DNA from 2 places in the Clostridium sp. LIBA-8553 genome. Region 1 is predicted to be linked to the other one. Evidence: a T-box and tRNA genes for the amino acid it is inferred to sense, from the RefSeq annotation. Region 1 holds a T-box; the other holds one or more tRNA genes.

Region 1 (4,440 bases):
TTATTAAATAATTAAAAGACAATTTAAGTAGCAAGAAAAATATTAAAAATTACAGATTCTTTTACCTTAAAAAAAGATATAGAAAGATATACATTTTAATTTATTTAATTGTATAAACTTTGAAATTAAAAATAGCTTGCAAGTAGAAGGAACAAAGAAATTTAAAAAATCCTTTGTTTTCTATTGCAAGCTAATATTTTCTAAGCTGTAGCAGTTTTTCTTACAGGAATAATACTAGGTATTATAAATCCTACTAATGCAGGTAATAACCAGCCAAATCCTTTAGAGTATAGTGGAAGTAAAGAAACAAAGTTTTCTAATCCAGGTATAAAACCAGCTAAAGTTATTAATATACTGAATGTTAAAGTAACATATACAGTAACTTTAGGAGTAAGTGGATTAGTTATTCTCTTATGGAATAGATTTAATAATATAAGAACTATTGTTACTGGATATATAATACCAAGTAAAGTAGCTGATAATGATATTATGTTATCTAATCCTATGCTAGCAACGAATATACTTGTTATAGTCATTAATATAACATTGAATTTATATGGTAGCTTTCCATTAGAAACTCTTTCAAAGAAGCTTCCGCCAGCAGAAAGTAATCCTATTGATGTTGTTAAGCAAGCTAATGCCATTGATATTCCTATTAATATTGCTCCTGCATGTCCTAGAATACTTTCAGCTACGAAAAGTAATAATTGAGAATTTGATAAATCTAAAGCTTGGTTTCCAGTATGAGCACCAAGGAATATTAATCCACCATAAATTATTGCCAAACCTCCGATTGCAATAACTGCAGCTTTAATAAGTATTTTAAAACTAGATTTACCAGTATATCCTTTAGCTTTTATTGAACCTAATATTATTGAAGAGAATATAACAGCTGCAATTGCATCCATTGTTTGATATCCTTCAAGTAATGATATAGAAAGAGCATCAGGAGTATATGATGTTGTTAAGGCATCTATTGGATTAAGAACTCCTTTAGCTATTAAGAAAAATAATATTGCTAATAATATAGGAGTTAAGAATTTACCTAAAACATCTATAACTTTTGATGGCTTTAATACAAATATTAAGTTTATTAAGAAGTAAGCAACTATTATTGCAAAATAATTTATGTTAGGGAAGTTAGGGGCAAAAGCCAATTCATATGTAGTAGCCGCTGTTCTTGGTATAGCCAATAATGGTCCTATAAGTATAAACAAGGCTATTGAATATATTAATGAGAACTTCTTACCAACTTTATCTCCGAATAATTCAAATTTTCCGTTAACTCTCATTGAAGATAGTATTCCAAGTAGAGGAACACCAACACCAGTTATTATAAAGCCTATAATACCTAAGTAGTAGTCAGGTCCTAAATTTCTTCCTAAAAAAGGAGGGAAAATAAGGTTACCTGCACCTAAAAACATTGAAAATAATGCAAAGCCGATTACTAAAAAGTCTGATCTTTTGTTATTCATAATACACCTCATCTTTCTGAAATAATTAAATTAAATTTCGTAACAATTTTCTATAATATTTCATTATTATTCTTTGAGTAATTTTTAATTTTATTTATAAAAGTTATAATAATATATTATCACAATGTTAAATAAAATCAATAAAAATATTTTATAAATGAAATAATAAGAATATAAAATTGATAAATTAATAAAAAAATAAAGAAAATATTGATTTAATGTTAATGTGGGCGTTTAGCGCATATAGATAATTTCTAACTTATCAATAATTTAATAAAAGAAATATTCTTGACTAAAAGTAAAAAAATGATAAAATAACATTAAAGTTAATATAAAATATCTATGAAAAGAATTAGTAGGCTTAAAACCAGACTTACAGAGAGTCATATGTTGCTGAGAGTATGATAGTTATGATTAAGTTGAATGGATCTTTGAGGTGTTTAGAGGAATTTTTAGTATTCTAAATCGTAATCCTTACGTTACAAGGTAGAGATGCAAAGAGTTTATCTTTGTAATATTAGGTGGTACCACGATATATTCGTCCTATAAGTCTTTATGGCTTATAGGACTTTTTTATTTTTAAATTAATAAATAAGATGATCTATTTAAAGTTTTTAAATAACGTAGATTTAATTAAGAGCTTTATTCAAGAAAAATAAGTTAAATTTTATATAGTAATTAAAATAAGGGAGGTGTATCTGTCTCTTGATATAATTTTATGTTTTAGTATAGAGACAGAGTAGTAATGGAAGATAAGAAAAAAATTATTTTTAGTGGAATAAAACCATCAGGTGATTTAACATTAGGAAATTATCTAGGAGCCATAAAAAACTGGACTAAATTACAAGAGGAATATGACTGTTATTTCTGTGTTGTTGATTTACATGCAATAACAGTAAAACAATTACCAGCTGATTTAAGAAGAAGAACTTTAGAAGTTTTAGCTATATACATAGCATCAGGTATAAAACCAGAAGAAAACACTTTATTTATCCAATCACATGTACCAGCTCATTCAGAGGCTTCATGGCTTTTAACATGTAATTCATACATGGGTGAATTAAGTAGAATGACTCAATATAAAGATAAATCAAAGAAAATGGGAGATTCAATAGGAGCAGGATTATTTAATTACCCAGTTCTTATGGCAGCAGATATACTTTTATACAATGCAGATCTTGTACCAGTGGGAAAAGATCAAATGCAACATTTAGAGCTTGCAAGAGATATAGCTACTAGATTTAATAATACGTATAGTCCAACATTCACTATACCAGATGGATATGTTCCAAAAGAAGGAGCAAAAATAATGGACTTACAAGATCCAAGCAAAAAGATGTCCAAATCAGATGCTAATCCAAATGGTTTCATATTAATAATGGATGAACCTAATGTTATAAGAAAGAAAATTTCAAGAGCAGTAACAGATAGTATTGGGGTTGTAAACTATACTGATGAACAGCCAGGAGTAAAGAATTTAATCAATATTCTTTGTGCGATAAAAGGAAATACTCCAGAAGAGGTTGTTGAAATGTATAATGGAAAAGGATATGCTGACTTCAAAAAGGATGTTGGAGATGCAATAGTTGAGGAATTAGCGCCAGTTCAAGAAAAAGTTAAGGCTTTATTAAGTGATAAAAAAGCTTTAGAAGAAATATATAAGAGTGGTGCAGAAAAAGCAAATTATACTGCAATGAAAACATTAAGAAAAATGCAAAAGAAAATAGGATTAATCCCAAGATAGGAATTAATAGCTTTATTAAGTAAAGGTTCACTAGATATAGCTTAGTAATTATTGAATTTCGTGAAGAATTTATATTCATTCTGCCATAAATATAACTAAGGCTTCGAAACGCCCATTGGTAAAACAGTCTCAGCCTTTTAATGTTATATTTATTAAAGAATAAATGAAATTCTAATCACTTATTTAAATATTACTTTAGTTATATCTAGTGATTTTTTATACAGAAAAATTCATATTTTCTTTAATTTGTAAAAATGCTATAATAAAGAAAATGAACAAATTGTGAAGTTTGATTTGGGAGAACTTACTTTTAGAAGGGTAAACAAAGGAGTATTTTATGATTGGCAGATTAATTATGTGTATTTTAATATTAGGTGGATTGATTATTTATAGGAATAATCAATTAAAAGCTATTAAATTAGAAAAGAAAAAAACAGATTCAAAAGGTATTAGTTTATTATATGATAAACTATCAAACGTATTAACAATATTTTTTGCTTTTGATTTGGTAATTGGAGTTATGGCAAGGGAACCTGATAATCTTACATCAATTATATGGAGATTATTAACTATTATTTTTTGTGTTGGAATGGTTATATATACTACAAAGGAAAATATTAAAAGTACTATTATTATAAGAAAGAATGATTTTGTTCTTTTTGTAAATGGAGAGAAAACGTTAAATTTTAAAGATGTTAAAGAAATTAGCATAAATAATACAGCTAATAGATATGTTTATTTAATTACTATATTTTTAAATAATGGCGAAGAATATAAAATTAAAGGACGAGATCAATATGAAATGAATAAAGTGGTAAGATTAATAAATGAAAAGACTAGTCATCAAGTTTTGGGAAAAGAAGAATTAGTAAAAGTATAGGGGGAAAGTAAAGGTTTTTCTAGATATAAAAGTTGTTAAGAACTATGTTTTAAGGGGTATAGTGACTAAATAATATTAATACTTTTAAATTTAATTAGTGAAGAGGATAATTTACTAAAAGGAATAAATAAAGCTTTTATAGTAATATGAAAGAATTAAGAGGGGGAATTGGGATGCCACCATTAAGTTTGCTTATTAAGCCAGCTTCAAGTGCATGTAATTTAAAATGTACTTATTGCTTTTATCATTCTTTAAGCGAGAGTAGAGAAGTTAAGAGTTATGGAATTATGAGAGAAGAAGTTTTAGAAAATATGGTCAAGAGAGTTTTAAATGAGGCAGAT
Region 2 (4,440 bases), 1.4 Mb from region 1:
TTCCTGTTTTCCTCGAATTAGTTAATTGCTTTTTGTTTTCCTCCAAATTATTTTTTATCTTTTTATAAGAAATTTCATCTGCGCCACACTCTAAAATATTTATAATTTTATTTAACACATCATCCTGTTTAGAACTTTCTACATTACACCCCATTTGACTTATAAATAGAGTGTTTTTAAATCCCTCTCCAGATATATTTAATATGTCTTTTCCAGGTTCTTGCCAAGAGTATTGGTTTATTTTTTCTCCTGTTACATTGTTAAAAATATTTCCTTCATCGTATTTCTTAGTCTTACCAAAACTTCTATCTATTAAAAGCTCTTCATTTTCTACTTCTATAAGTAATTCTCCCGAAAACGCACTTTTTCCTATTGGAGTGTATTTGACTCTATCCGCTAAAGATTTTTTGCCTTTTTTGTTATCAACACCATATAACATAACCTTTATGAAAGATTGTAAAGTACTTTTACCACTTTCATTTTCACCATAAATTATATTAAATCCCTCTTTTAATTCTATTTCTTTATTTTCTAGTTTTCCAAAGGATTTCGCATTTATTTTTTTAATTATCATTTAAATTCACTTCTCCATTTAAAAGACTTTCCATACCAACTCTAAAAGCTATATCAAGTATTTCCTCATCCTCTTTTCCAGCTTCAAAAGCATCCTTCATTAAAGAACAAAAAATACCTTTAATTGAATATTCATTACTAAGCTCATCCATATCTATTTTAATTCTAGTAGAGTTTTCGATTTTACAATAAAAGAATTTTTCTCTAATTAAATTTTCTAATAAATCAGTATCAATTTTAAAATGCTCATCTATATTTCCTTTTAATATGACTTTGAATAAATTTTTTATTCTTGATTCCTTTGAAAAAGCACTTAATATTCTTTCAATTATTTCTTCCTTAGTCTCACATCCAGATACATCAACTTCTCTTACAAAATATTCTCTTTTATTCATTTTTACAAAATTTAAATCTACTGCTCCTAAAGTTACATTCCCTAATATTATTCCTCTGTCTCCAACTTCATCAAACCCTCTTCCCTCTGGACAACCTGGATATGCATAATAAGTTTTACCAATTTTCTTTATTCCTGAAAACTTATGAATGTGACCTAAGGCTATATAATCCATATTACTAGCTTCTATTTCTTTAAATAATAAAGGATTATATTCTCCACTTTCATTATTTCCTAACTCCCCATGTAGAAGCATAATTTTTATTAAATTCTTGTCCTCTTCCTGAACTTTAAAATTTTTAAGTTGTGATTCTCTAATATATTTATCATTAAATGATGCTCCATATATTACTGTATCTAATTCTGATATTTCTACTCTTTCCATTTGATTATTAAATATATAAACATTGTTTCCCCAATTAATCATATTATAAAAAGATTTTTTATTATAAGGATCGTGGTTTCCCGCCGCAATAAATACTTTTATATTATGTCTATTAAGTTTATCCATCTGATCTTTTATAAAAATAAGAGTACTCTTTTCTAAAGTATCATTGTCAAAAAGGTCTCCAGCTAAAAGAATTAAATCAACTTTTTCATCAATTCCTTTATTTATTATTTTACTAAAATTTTCTCTTAATTCTGCTCTTCTCATTACACCTATTTCTTTTGGTAATTCCTTAAAAGGAGTATCAAAATGAATATCACTACAATGTAATATTTTTACCTTTTTCAACAGCATGACACCTCACTTATTCCAATTTATTCTAATTTTATCATAGAGAATACCAAAAAAAAAGACTATCTAGAGGATGTTGCATCCTCTAGATAGCTTTTTTGCGGTAGAAGTTTAAGCTTCATGTTTTGGTGGTTTACCTTCCATAACACTTCCTCCTGCTATATCTTCAGAATCACTATGTAGGTTTTCTTCAATGGTCGTTTCTGCGGTTGTTTCTGCAATGCCCATATCTATTACCTCCTACTTTCCAATGAATCTTTTGTTTAGTTTAGTACTAGCGAAAGGGTCATTATTTTAACTGACTTTCATAAGCTTCTACCATTCTTTTTACCATTTCGCCGCCTACGGAACCACATTGTCTTGAACTTAGGTCTCCATTATAATCTGAGAATGGTACACCTAATTCTCTAGCTACCTCAGTCTTGAATTTACTTAATCCATTTTTTGCTTCTGGAACTAATGATGTTGACATTTCTAATTCCTCCTTTGGCTTTGGTAATTTGTAAGCTTGAAATTTGTTTATCTCTTGCTTACACTATTATATTAACCAGAATACAGATTATAAACCTATGAAATCTAAGGATTTTTTTCCATAAAATTCTTATAAAAATAAATTTAATCATAATAGAAACATCGTTATACTGAACTTTATTAAAATTAATTTTAAGCAAAAAAAAAATCAGTAAATTAATTTACTGATTTTCTGGCAGGGGCAGTAGGACTTGAACCCACAACCAATGGTTTTGGAGACCACTACTCTACCAATTGAGCCATACCCCTATAATATTATGTTATAAATTGTGTTAATTGGCAGGGGCAGTAGGACTCGAACCCACAACCAATGGTTTTGGAGACCACTACTCTACCAATTGAGCCATACCCCTGAACACAGAATTTATTATATATTAAAATTAAACTTAACGCAAGAGTTTTTTATGTAATTTTTTATTTTTAATAAAAAATACATTTTAATACATTAATAAAATAGCCTTCTATTTGCTAATAAAAGTAAAGTATATTCTATTTTAAATCTTATAAACAACCACCTACTAAAACTCTTCTAAAATATACTTTACTCTCTATTTTCAACTATTTTATTATGCTAATTTAAATCCTGAATCTTTTAATTTCTTCTTAATATTTTCAATGTCTCCATTCTTAATTCTAACTATAACTTCTTTAACCTCAGTTAAACTTTTTGTATCTACGATAACTACACTTAATATATCTCCCTCTTCTTGAGATATTATTTTAGTCATTTTTGATAATTGTCCTGGAACATCATATGTTCTTATAACTATTCTTTCTCCCTTATTAAGTCCAAAAGCATTGTTAAATTCTTTAAAAACTGCCTTATGAGTTAATATTCCCTTAAAATTATCAAATTCATCTACAACAGCAACAAAAGAAATTCTCATTTTTTCTAACATAGCTACTGCCTTTTCTATATGCTCTTCCTTACTTATTATAGGAATTTCTGTTTTAAAAATTTCTCCTACACTAACATTATTTAACAACTCTTCTTTGCCTAAATTACTTTTAAAGTAATGCTCATATATGCAGCTTTTAGAAACTGCTCCCCTAAATTTATTGCCATCTACTACAGGAATTGATAAAAAATTATTATCATCCATAATTTTCAATGCATCTTTAAGTCTAGTTTTAGAATTAACTAAATCAAGATTGTCCTTATTTGTCATAACAGCTTTTACTAACATACAAATCCCCCCAATTCCTAAATTCACATACTTTATAATAATATTATACTATTATCCTATTCCTTAGTTATCTAATTACATTAAATTTACTAAAGTATTAATTAAAGAGTCTTTTGCCCTTTAAAGGTTAATATTATAATAATTTTATGGATGTATGTTTTATTAAATCTCATAGAAAATTTAGCTTATTTAGAGTACATAATAAAACTTAAAATATCTTATTAAATCTAGCATCTCTTTTCTTTTTCTTTAAATTTGGATAGAATGATTACAGAGTGTTAATTTGAAAGGAGTTCTTTATGGAATTTATAGTAGATAGTGTAGATAAAACTATGCATATTGGAAGACAACTCGGTTCTCTTGTAAATAAAGGGGATATTCTTTGTTTAACTGGAGACTTAGGAACTGGCAAAACTCATATGAGCAAAGGAATTGCAGAAGGATTAGGAATTGACGAACACATAACTAGTCCAACTTTTAATATAGTTAATGAATATCACAGCGGAAGACTAACTCTTTACCATTTTGATGTTTATAGAGTTAATGATCCTGATGAAATTGAAGCAATAGGTTTTGATGAATATATCTTTGGTGATGGTGTAAGCTTAATCGAATGGGCTAACTATATAGAAGAACTTATACCAGAAGAATATATACATATTAAAATTGAAAAATTACCTGATATGGGTGAGAACTTTAGAAAAATAACTATTGACGGTTATGGAAATAGATATAATTACATAAAGGAGATAAAAGAATGTTAGTATTAGCCATTGACTCTTCTTCTAGCACTGCTACATGTGCCTTAGTAAATGAAAAGGGAGTTCTAGGAGAAATAAACTTAAATGATAAAAAACAACACTCCGTTTTATTAATGGATTTAATAGATGATTTACTTAAATATAACAACTTAAAAATCAAAGATTTAGATGGGTTTGCTATTAGCGAAGGACCTGGTTCATTTACTGGTCTTAGAATAGGAATGGCAACTGTTAAAGGGTTAAGCTTTGGAAGTA

Evidence for each region. The T-box of region 1 lies ahead of trpS (tryptophan--tRNA ligase). A T-box ahead of a tRNA ligase gene usually reads a tRNA of that ligase, here a tRNA-Trp.
Region 2: it encodes a tRNA-Trp, which carries the amino acid that the T-box ahead of trpS (tryptophan--tRNA ligase) is inferred to sense. The anticodon was not compared.

Annotation. Positions count from the first base shown of each region.
Region 1 is NZ_CM173489.1:712,871-717,310, forward strand. It holds gene brnQ (branched-chain amino acid transport system II carrier protein) at 201-1,475, opposite strand; T-box leader at 1,809-2,024, shown strand; gene trpS (tryptophan--tRNA ligase) at 2,221-3,219, shown strand; gene AC2JAQ_RS02985 (hypothetical protein) at 3,557-4,099, shown strand; gene AC2JAQ_RS02990 (anaerobic sulfatase maturase) at 4,273-4,440, shown strand, end outside.
Region 2 is NZ_CM173489.1:2,937,189-2,941,628, forward strand. It holds gene AC2JAQ_RS13110 (AAA family ATPase) at 1-574, opposite strand, end outside; gene AC2JAQ_RS13115 (metallophosphoesterase family protein) at 564-1,709, opposite strand; gene AC2JAQ_RS13120 (alpha/beta-type small acid-soluble spore protein) at 1,996-2,178, opposite strand; tRNA gene AC2JAQ_RS13125 (tRNA-Trp) at 2,411-2,486, opposite strand; tRNA gene AC2JAQ_RS13130 (tRNA-Trp) at 2,515-2,590, opposite strand; gene AC2JAQ_RS13135 (CBS domain-containing protein) at 2,804-3,424, opposite strand; gene tsaE (tRNA (adenosine(37)-N6)-threonylcarbamoyltransferase complex ATPase subunit type 1 TsaE) at 3,724-4,188, shown strand; gene tsaB (tRNA (adenosine(37)-N6)-threonylcarbamoyltransferase complex dimerization subunit type 1 TsaB) at 4,182-4,440, shown strand, end outside.